DNA from 2 places in the Kitasatospora sp. NPDC051164 genome. Region 2 is predicted to be linked to the other one. Evidence: riboswitches for the same ligand, from Rfam matches in the RefSeq annotation. Region 2 holds a riboswitch; the other holds the start of a gene.
The links. A riboswitch is a leader RNA that binds a small molecule or an ion and turns the genes downstream of it on or off. The one in region 2 is predicted to bind glycine.

Region 1 (5,244 bases), on a different contig from region 2:
CGGGAAGGACATCGTCGGCGCGTGGAAGCCGTAGTCGATCAGGCGCTTGGCGATGTCGTCCACCGTCACGCCCGTCTCCTTGGTCAGCGGGCGCAGATCGATGATGCACTCGTGCGCGACCAGCCCGCCCGGGCCGGTGTAGAGCACCGGGAAGTGCGGCGCGAGGCGCTTGGCGATGTAGTTGGCGTTCAGCACCGCGACCTGCGTCGCGCGCTTGAGGCCCTCGCCGCCCATCAGCCGGACGTACGCCCAGGAGATCGGCAGGATCGCCGCCGAGCCCCACGGCGCGGCCGAGATCGGGCCGACACCGGTGGCCGGGCCGGCCTCCGACTGCAGCGGGTGGTTCGGCAGGTACGGCGCCAGGTGGGCACGCACCGCGACCGGGCCGACGCCCGGGCCGCCGCCGCCGTGCGGGATGCAGAAGGTCTTGTGCAGGTTCAGGTGCGAGACGTCCGCGCCGAACTTGCCCGGCTTGGCGAGGCCGACCAGGGCGTTCAGGTTGGCGCCGTCCACGTACACCTGGCCGCCGGCCTCGTGCACCATCGCGCAGATCTCGGTGATCTGGGTCTCGTACACGCCGTGGGTCGACGGGTAGGTGACCATCAGCACCGACAGGTTGTCGCGGTGCTGCTCGATCTTGGCCTTCAGGTCCTCGACGTCCACGTCGCCGTCGACCAGGGTCTTCACCACGACCACGCGCATGCCGGCCATCACCGCGGAGGCCGCGTTGGTGCCGTGCGCGGAGGACGGGATCAGGCAGACGTCGCGCTGGGTGTCGCCGTTGCCGTGGTGGTAGGCGCGGACGGCCAGCAGGCCGGCCAGCTCGCCCTGCGAGCCCGCGTTCGGCTGGATCGACACGGCGTCGTAGCCGGTCACCTCGACCAGCTGCTGCTCCAGCTGGCGGATCAGGGTCAGGTAGCCCTGGGCCTGGTCGATCGGCGCGAAGGGGTGGAGCTGGCCGAACTCCGGCCAGGTCACGGCCTCCATCTCGGTGGTCGCGTTGAGCTTCATGGTGCAGGAGCCCAGCGGGATCATGCCCCGGTCCAGCGCGTAGTCCCGGTCCGACAGGCGGCGCAGGTAGCGCAGCATGGCGGTCTCCGAGCGGTGGCTGTGGAAGACCGGGTGGGTCAGGTACTCGTCGTCGCGCAGGAGCGCGGCCGGGAGCGCCTCGGCGCCCTCGGCCACCTCGACCGCCTCGACGCCGAACGCGGCCCAGACACCGGCCAGGTGCTCGCGGGTGGTGGTCTCGTCGGCGGAGACGGAGATCCGGTCCGCGCCGTCCTGGTGGACGTTGATGCCGTTGGCGCGGGCGGCGGCGGCGATCTCGGCGGCGCGGCCCGGGACGACGGCGGTGACGGTGTCGAAGAACTCGCCGTGCAGCAGCTCGACGCCGCCGGCCCGCAGGCCCTCGGCGAGGGCGGCGGCGTAGCGGTGGGTGCGGCGGGCGATGTCGGCCAGGCCGTCCGGGCCGTGGTAGACGGCGTACATGGAGGCCATCACAGCGAGCAGCACCTGGGCGGTGCAGATGTTGCTGGTGGCCTTCTCGCGGCGGATGTGCTGCTCGCGGGTCTGCAGCGCGAGGCGGTAGGCGCGGTTGCCGTCGGAGTCGACGGACACGCCGACCAGGCGGCCGGGCAGCGAGCGGGCGTACTCGGCGCGCACCGAGAGGTAGCCGGCGTGCGGGCCTCCGAAGCCCATCGGCACGCCGAAGCGCTGCGAGGTGCCGCAGGCGATGTCGGCGCCCAGCGAGCCGGGGGACTTGAGCAGGGTCAGCGCCAGCAGGTCGGCGGCGACGGCGACGATCGCGCCCAGGCCGTGCGCCTGCTCGATCACCGGGGCGAGGTCCCGGACCACACCGGTGGCGCCCGGGTACTGCAGCAGCACGCCGAAGACACCGCGCTCGGCGATCTCGGCCGGGATGCCCTCGGACAGGTCGGCGACGACGACCTCGACACCGGTCGGCACCGCGCGGGTCTCGATCACCGCGATGGTCTGCGGCAGGGTCTCGGCGTCGACCAGGAAGACGCCGCCCTTGACCTTGGTGACGCGGCGGGCCAGTGCCATCGCCTCGGCGGCCGCGGTGCCCTCGTCCAGCAGCGAGGAGCCGGAGGTCGGCAGGCCGGTCAGGTCGGAGACCACGGTCTGGAAGTTGAGCAGCGCCTCCAGGCGGCCCTGCGAGATCTCCGGCTGGTACGGGGTGTAGGCGGTGTACCAGGCCGGGTTCTCCATGACGTTGCGCAGGATCACCGGCGGGGTGAAGGTGCCGTAGTAGCCCAGGCCGATCATCGGCTGGAGCACCCGGTTGTGGCCGGCCAGCTCGCGCAGCTCGGCGAGGACCTGGGCCTCGGTCCGGCCGGCGGGCAGGTCCAGGGCGGTGATGGAGCGGATCGCCTCGGGCACGGCGGTGGCGGCGAGCTCGTCCAGCGAGCCGTAGCCGACGGACGCCAGCATCTTCTCCTGCGCGGCGGCGTCGGGGCCGATGTGGCGGTTCTCGAAGGGGCTGGCCAGCTCAAGCTCGGTGAGGGTCGAGGCGCTGGTGGGGCGTCCCGCGTTCGGCTGGGCGTTCATGGTGGTCGAGGCCTCCTGGTCACGGACCGGCGGGGGTACGCGCGCCGACCGGCCTTCCCCGCTGCGGACAGCGAATGAGCCATGGCGGGCGGACCCGACAGGCCTCCCCCTCTGTCATCGGGACCTGAGAGCTTCGCCCGCACGGTGCGCTGTGGGCGCTCCGTCGGCTTGCACCGTCGGTGAGGGTGGTGGTCGCCGGCTTCTGTGCCGAGACTCCTGCCCTGCTTTCCAGAGTGACCTACCCCACACGGTACGGATGCCTGAGAGATTCCGGGGAGGAGTTGCTCCTTCGGCGCCCCGACCAGCGCTTTTCGCGGTCGGAGACTCTCCCGAGCGGGCTCTGCGGTCGCCGCCCAGGGTACCAGCGGGAGGCCGTCGGATCACGGGTGCTTCGGGTCACCCCGGGTCTACGCGCGTCCCCCGGACGGCTCAGCCCGCAGCCCGTCCGGCGCACCCCGGTCGCGTCCGTCCGATTCATGGCATTTGGTGTGAAGTGGCGGACGGCACGGGTACTCCGGCCGACTTCCTGTGGGAGTTCCGCAGGCTCAGCGCACTGGAGGAAAGCGTGCAGACCGACATCGACCCCCGGGACCTCATCGGCCACAAGGCGGTCGACCGCAACGGAGACAAGATCGGCACGGTCGACGAGGTGTACCTGGACGACGCCACCGGCCAGCCCGAGTGGGCCGCCGTCCGGACCGGCATCTTCGGCCGGGACGCCTTCGTCCCGCTCACCACGAGCGAGTTCTCCGGCGACGAGCTCCGGGTGCCGTACGACAAGTCGCTGGTCAAGGAGTCCCCCGACTTCGGCGTGGGCCAGCACCTGTCCCCCTCCCAGGAGCTCCAGCTCTACCGCTACTACGGCCTCGACACCCGAGCGGAGGACCACCCGGGCGGCGAGGACGGCGGCCACGCCGCGCAGTCCGACCTCGACTTCGGCGCCACCCCCGCCGCCGCCGCGGTCGCCGCCAAGCCGCACGCCTTCCACTCTCCCGAGCCCGACAGCACCAGCGCGACCACCGCCGTAACCGCCATGGAGACCAACATGCGGACCCTCAGCACCCCTGCTCCCGCCACGGCTTCCTCGGCACCCATCACGGAACCCAAGCTGCACCCGATGCCGGCGGCGACCACCCACGCACGCGGCTCGGGGGCCGACTCCTCCGCTCCCGGCAACCCGATCGAGATCACTTGCCGCGAGGAGCGCCTGGAGGTCACCACCGAGTGGCACAACGTGGGCACCGCGAAGCTGCGCAAGTACGTGACGACCGAGCAGGTCGAGCGCCGCGTCCCGGTGGTCCGCGAGCGCATCCGGGTCGAGCGGATCCCGGTCGGCGAGGCCGAGCGCGCCGTCCTCACCGAGAAGGAGATCGCCGAGGCCGTCGAGGAAGTCACTCTCCGTGAGGAGCGCCCGGCGGTCCGCAAGTACCTCGCCCCCATCGAGCGCGTCCGCCTGGTCGTCGAGCGCTACACCGACGAGGAGGTGGTCCGGGAAGAACTCCGCCGCGAACACGTCGAGGTCCACGACCCCACCACGCCCCAGGACGCCGTCACCCCGACCCCCGATGCCTCCCGCGCCACCGCGATGCGCCCGCTCGTCTGACCCGCGATCCCCAGCAGGGCCCCGACCATCCGAGGTCGGGGCCTTCCCCTTTGCCAAAGCTTAACCGCTCGATATTTGACACTCTGAAGTATCTCCCTGCATGGTTACTTCAGTTCATTCACTATGTACGGGAGGAAGCAACCGTGAGTGAGGCACCCCAGCCCACCATCGCGGCCGAGAAGCAGAGCAGCGCCCGGGTCCTGCCGGCCCTCATCCTGGCGATGCTGTCGTTCAGTGTGGTGCAGACCGCAGTCGTCCCGATCCTGCCCTCGCTGGCCAAGGAACTGAGCGTCTCGGCCTCCAGCGTCACCTGGCTGATGACCGCCAACCTGCTCTCCGCCGCCGTGCTGACTCCCCTCCTGGGCCGCTTCGGCGACCTCCGGGGCCGTAAGCCGATGCTGCTGATCTCGCTGGCGGGCCTGGTCGCCGGTTCGGCACTGGCGGTCAGCACCCACTCGTTCACCTGGCTGGTCGTCGCCCGCGTCCTGCAGGGCGCCGGCGGTGGCGTCATGCCGCTGGCGATCAGCATCGTCCGCGACGAGCTGCCCAAGCAGAAGGTGACCGGCGGCGTCGCCGCCATCAGCGCCTCGATGGGCGTCGGCTCCGGCCTCGGCCTGGTCGCCACCGGTCTCCTGCTGGAGCACTGGAGCTACAAGTCGATCTTCTGGATGGGCCTGGTCTTCGGCCTGATCGCGGTCGCCCTGGTCGCCTTCCGGGTCCCGTCCGACCCGGTCACCGACAAGGAGGGCGGCGCCGACCCGCTCGGCGCGATCACCCTGGCCGGCTGGCTCTCCGCGCTGCTGGTCGCGGTCAGCCAGGGCAACCACTGGGGCTGGACCTCCACCAAGACCCTCGGCCTGTTCGCCGTCGCCGCCGTCGTCGCCCTGGTCTGGGGCATCATCGAGACCAAGGTCGCGCACCCGCTGGTCGACATGAAGATGATGTCCCGTCCGGCCGTGGCCTTCACCAACCTGGCGGGCCTGCTCATCGGCTTCGGCATGTACGGCTCCTTCATGGTCATCAGCAACTTCGCCCAGACCCCGGAGAAGCTGACCCACTACGGCTTCACCGCC
Region 2 (5,244 bases):
TCGGCTGCCCCGACATCGACTGCCCCGGGTACGCGGGCGGCGGCACCGGCGGGTACGGACCGGTCGCCGGGCGGCCGGCCTCCCGGTCGAAGAACGGCCGCGCGTTGGCGCGCATCCACAGCGCCACCGGATCGTACTCGTCCGACATCGCCACCGTGGACACCGCGAGCCCCTCCGGGGCCACCGCGATCGCCCGCTGCATCAGCGCGCGCACCGCCTCCACCGCGGGCGGCGAACTCTCGTACAGGTCCAGGCCGATCGCCAGGTACGGCTCCCCCACCGCCGGCTGCACCCACGCCCGGCGCAGCGCCCGGACCGCGCGTACCTCGCCGGCCTGCCGCTCCAGCAGCGCGAAGAACGGCTGGGCGTTGACCTGTGGCTCGCTCAGCTTCAGCGGACCGGCCGGCAGCCGGTCCAGGCCCGCGGCGACCCGCCGCAGGTCGGCCCAGGGCACGCCTACGCCGCCGCCGGGCGCGTGCGGGTTCAGCCACAGGCCCCAGCGGGTGCGGTACAGCGAGCCGGCGATCTCCCGGCCGGAGACGACCTCGTGGGCCCGCCCCCAGCCGGAGGCGGCCAGCTGCTCGGGCGAGGTGACGGCCGGCGCGTAGCCGTGGCCGCTGATCTCCATGTTCCCGTACTGCGCGTCAGGACTGCCCGGGGTGCCGTGCCAGAGCAGCATCCAGACCCGGCCGTCCGCCAGCGCGTGCAGCAGGCGCTCGTACGCGTCGTAGCGCTCCGGCGCGACCTCGCGCAGGGCGTGCTCCAACACGCCGGGATCCGCTCCCGGGCGCCCGGCCGGTGCCTGGCCCCAGGGCCCCGGCATCCCGCCCGCTCCCGTTCCCGCACTCATGCGCCCACCTCGCCGCGCCTCTTTCCTCGAACCACCGGCCGTCGGCCGTCTGCACGCACCCTATGGCGCGGCACCGGCCACCGCCACGGCGACGTGCCTTGGATACGAACCCCGCTCACACCCGCGTGTAGAAAGGCATGACCCGGGTGAGCAGCCACTCGACCACCGGGTCGTCGGCGAGGTCGAGCAGTACGAGGTGGACGCCGCCCGGCAGCGGCGCGGTTCCCAGCGCTCGGCCGAGCGCGTCGTTCACCGCGGCCGGGTCGGCCGGGGCCGCCGGATCCAACTGGACGCCCACGAACATCACGGTCGGCTCGCCCTCGATGCTGGCCAGCGCCCGGCGGGCGGTCAACACCCCGGGAAGGGCCGACAGTTCGGCTCGGCAGGCGGCCAGGAAGTGCTCCGGGTCCTCGCCCGGCACCGGCTCGCGCAGCGCCACCCGGCCGCCGGTCGGCGCCGCCGGGTCCTCGGCGGCCTCCCACCGGTCCTGGCGCGGACCGCGGCGCAGCTCGGCCACGCCCTGCGGCGGCACCGGGATGCCCACCGCCGCGTCCGGGTTCACCGCGATGCCCACGCCCAGCGGCAGCCCGCGGGCGAACTCCCAGACCGGCGCGATCGCGAAGGCCATTCCCGGCGCCTGCTGCAGGAACACCTCCTGCGAGGAGAACACCGGTACGTACGGGTCGCCGCCCAGTTCGATGGTCGGCAGGTCCAGCGACTGCCCCTGCGGGTCGGCCCCGCCGGGCAGCGGCACCCACACCTGGCTGCGGGCCAGCACCTCGATCACCCGCGGCGTCGCGCCCGGGTCGCCCAGGGCCGCGGTCAGCACCTGCTCCAGCTCGTTGGCCGGCCACGTGCCGCCCGCCGGCGCCCCCTCCGGGCCGCCCCACCCCTGCTGCTGCTCCACCGGGTACCCCATGCGCCGCCGATTCCGCCCTCTGCCGGTCGGCCGCCCTCTGCTGCGCCGACGCGGAGCAGTCTAGGGCTCGTGTTCGCCTCTGTGTCGTGTGACCGGCTCCCCTCTCACCGTGTGACCGGCTCCCCTCTCACCGTGTGACCGGCTCCCCTCTCGTCGTGTGACCGGGTCCCCTCTCCCTTCCTCGTCCGGGACGTGCCATGATGTGCGCGTCCGACGGCATGCGCCGCGGGCCCCACAACTCCATACCGGCCGCTCGAACCCGCGCGGGAGAGCCCGGAGTGCCGCACCAGTGAGTGTGTGAGTGTGTGGCACAGCCGGCGCCGAAGGAGCAAGTCCTCCCCGGAATCTCTCAGGCCCCCCTACCGCACGGGTTAGGCACATCTGGAAAGCGGCGCGCGGCCCTGTCGCGCGCCCACCCACGGTGCAAGCCGCCATGCTGTCCTGGATGCTGGAAACAGCTGCGGGCCGGCGGGCGGTGAAGCTCTCAGGTTCGACGACAGATGGGGAGACCCACGCCGCCGCATGCCCGCGCGCAGGGTCGGCCCCCGAGAGGGTCCGGTCCGGCGCGTGCACCCATGAGTGCCCCGACCGAGGAGTTCCTGGCCATGTCGTCCCTCCGCCTGACCGCGCTCGACGCGCTGCACCGCGCCCTCGGCGCGACCATGACCGACTTCGCCGGCTGGGACATGCCGCTGCGCTACGGCAGCGAGCGCGAGGAGCACCTCGCCGTCCGCACCAAGGCCGGCCTGTTCGACCTCTCCCACATGGGCGAGATCACCGTCACCGGTCCGCAGGCCGGCGAGATGCTGGACCACGCGCTGGTCGGCTTCGTCTCCGCGCTGGGTGAGCTGCGCGCCCGCTACACCATGATCTGCGCCGAGGACGGCGGCATCCTGGACGACCTGATCGTCTACCGCCTGCGCGAGGACGCCTTCCTGGTCGTCGCCAACGCCTCCAACGCCCAGCTGGTCCTCGACGAGCTGATCGCCCGCGCCAAGGGCTTCGACGCCGTCGTCACCGACGACCGCAACACCTACGCGCTGATCGCCGTCCAGGGCCCGGAGTCCACGGCGATCCTGGCCGAGACCACCGACGCCGACCTGCCCGGCCTCAAGTACTACGCGATCCTCCCGGCCCACGTGGCCGGCCGCGAGGTGCTGCTGGCCCGCACCGGCTACACCGGCGAGGACGGCTTCGAGATCTTCTGCCACCCGGTCGACGCCGAGGACATCTGGCAGGCGCTGACCGCCGCCGGCGAGGGCCGCGGCCTGGTCGCGTGCGGCCTGTCCTGCCGCGACACGCTGCGTCTGGAGGCGGGCATGCCGCTGTACGGGCACGAGCTGTCCACCGACCTCACCCCGTTCGACGCCGGCCTGGGCCGCGTCGTCCGCTTCGACAAGACCACCAACGAGGGCGCCTTCGTCGGCCGCAAGGCGCTGGAGCAGGCCGCCGCCGCGGCCGAGGCCAACCCGCCGCGGGTGCTGGTCGGCCTGGTCTCCGAGGGCAAGCGCGTCCCGCGCGCCGAGTACACCGTGGTCTCCGCCGACGGCGCCCCGATCGGCCGAATCACCTCCGGCGCGCCGTCCCCGACGCTGGGACAGCCGATCGCGATGGCCTACGTCGACGCGGCCCACGCCGCCCCCGGCACCACCGTCGCGGTGGACGTGCGCGGCAAGCACGAGCCGGTCCGGGTCGTGGCGCTGCCGTTCTACAAGCGCGCCCGCTGAGCGCCCCGCCGAGCGCCCCGCCGACACCCGCCTTTCCCCATACCCGCACGTCGAAGCCGTCCACGCGGCGGCCCGCTTCGCCGTACCCGCTTCCCATCCTGGAGAATGACGCCATGAGCAACCCCCAGCACCTGCAGTACACCAAGGAGCACGAGTGGCTCACCGCCGCTGAGGACGGTGTCTCCACCATCGGCATCACCAAGCACGCCGCCGACGCGCTCGGTGACATCGTCTACGTGCAGCTGCCGGCCGTCGGCGACGCCGTGACCGCCGGCGAGACCTGTGGCGAGCTGGAGTCCACCAAGTCGGTCAGCGACCTGTACTCCCCGGTGACCGGCGAGGTCGTCGAGGTCAACCAGGACGTCCTGGACGACAACGGCCTGGTCAACAGCGCCCCCTTCGAGGGTGGCTGGCTGTTCAAGGTGCGCGTGGAGTCCACCGACGAGCTGCTCAGCGCGGACGAGTACGACGCGCTCACCCACAGCAGCTGACCCGCTCGTGATCGGGCGGGCCGCAGCACGGCGGCCCGCCCTCCCCCGCCGTCCCTCCGCTCTCCTCCCCGGGAAGACCACACCATGACGGTTCTCAACCAGTCCCTGCACGCCCTCGACCCGGAGATCGCCGCCGCGGTCGACGCCGAGCTGCACCGCCAGCAGACCACCCTGGAGATGATCGCCTCCGAGAACTTCGCCCCGGTGGCGGTCATGGAGGCCCAGGGCTCGGTGCTCACCAACAAGTACGCCGAGGGCTACCCCGGCCGTCGCTACTACGGCGGCTGCGAGCACGTCGACGTGGTCGAGCAGATCGCGATCGACCGCATCAAGGCCCTGTTCGGCGCCGAGCACGCCAACGTGCAGCCGCACTCGGGCGCGCAGGCCAACGCCGCCGCGATGTTCGCGCTGATCCAGCCGGGCGACACCATCCTGGGTCTGAACCTGGCCCACGGCGGTCACCTGACCCACGGCATGAAGATCAACTTCTCCGGCAAGCTCTACAACGTGGTCGCGTACCACGTCGACGAGAAGACCGGCCAGGTCGACATGGCCGAGGTCGAGCGCCTCGCCAAGGAGCACCAGCCGAAGCTGATCATCGCCGGCTGGTCCGCCTACCCGCGCCAGCTGGACTTCGCCGAGTTCCGCCGGGTCGCCGACGAGGTCGGCGCGCTGCTCATGGTGGACATGGCGCACTTCGCCGGCCTGGTGGCCGCCGGGCTGCACCCGAACCCGGTGCCCTACGCGGACGTGGTCACCACCACCACCCACAAGACCCTGGGCGGCCCGCGCGGCGGCGTCATCCTGTCCAAGGCCGAGTACGCGAAGAAGATCAACTCCGCGGTCTTCCCCGGCCAGCAGGGCGGCCCGCTCGAGCACGTGATCGCCGGCAAGGCGGTCGCCTTCAAGGTCGCGGCCTCGGAGGAGTTCAAGGAGCGCCAGCAGCGCACCCTGGACGGTGCCCGGATCCTGGCCGAGCGCCTGCTGCAGGCCGACGTCGCCGAGGCCGGCGCGTCCGTCCTGTCCGGCGGCACCGACGTGCACCTGGTCCTGGTCGACCTGCGCAACAGCGAGCTCGACGGCCAGCAGGCCGAGGACCGCCTGCACGAGGTCGGCATCACCGTCAACCGCAACGCCATCCCGAACGACCCGCGCCCGCCGATGGTCACCTCGGGCCTGCGTATCGGCACCCCGGCCCTGGCCACCCGCGGCTTCCAGGCCGAGGACTTCCGCGAGGTCGCCGACATCATCGCCGAG

Region 1: another riboswitch for glycine. It lies ahead of gcvP (aminomethyl-transferring glycine dehydrogenase); the one in region 2 lies ahead of gcvT (glycine cleavage system aminomethyltransferase GcvT).

Annotation. Positions count from the first base shown of each region.
Region 1 is NZ_JBITFB010000054.1:12,628-17,871, reverse strand. It holds gene gcvP (aminomethyl-transferring glycine dehydrogenase) at 1-2,568, opposite strand, end outside; glycine riboswitch at 2,807-2,910, opposite strand; gene ACIBEC_RS44085 (PRC and DUF2382 domain-containing protein) at 3,062-4,171, shown strand; gene ACIBEC_RS44080 (MFS transporter) at 4,315-5,244, shown strand, end outside.
Region 2 is NZ_JBITFB010000003.1:50,228-55,471, forward strand. It holds gene ACIBEC_RS05265 (enhanced serine sensitivity protein SseB C-terminal domain-containing protein) at 1-823, opposite strand, end outside; gene ACIBEC_RS05270 (enhanced serine sensitivity protein SseB C-terminal domain-containing protein) at 966-1,769, opposite strand; glycine riboswitch at 2,024-2,144, shown strand; gene gcvT (glycine cleavage system aminomethyltransferase GcvT) at 2,375-3,496, shown strand; gene gcvH (glycine cleavage system protein GcvH) at 3,610-3,987, shown strand; gene glyA (serine hydroxymethyltransferase) at 4,072-5,244, shown strand, end outside.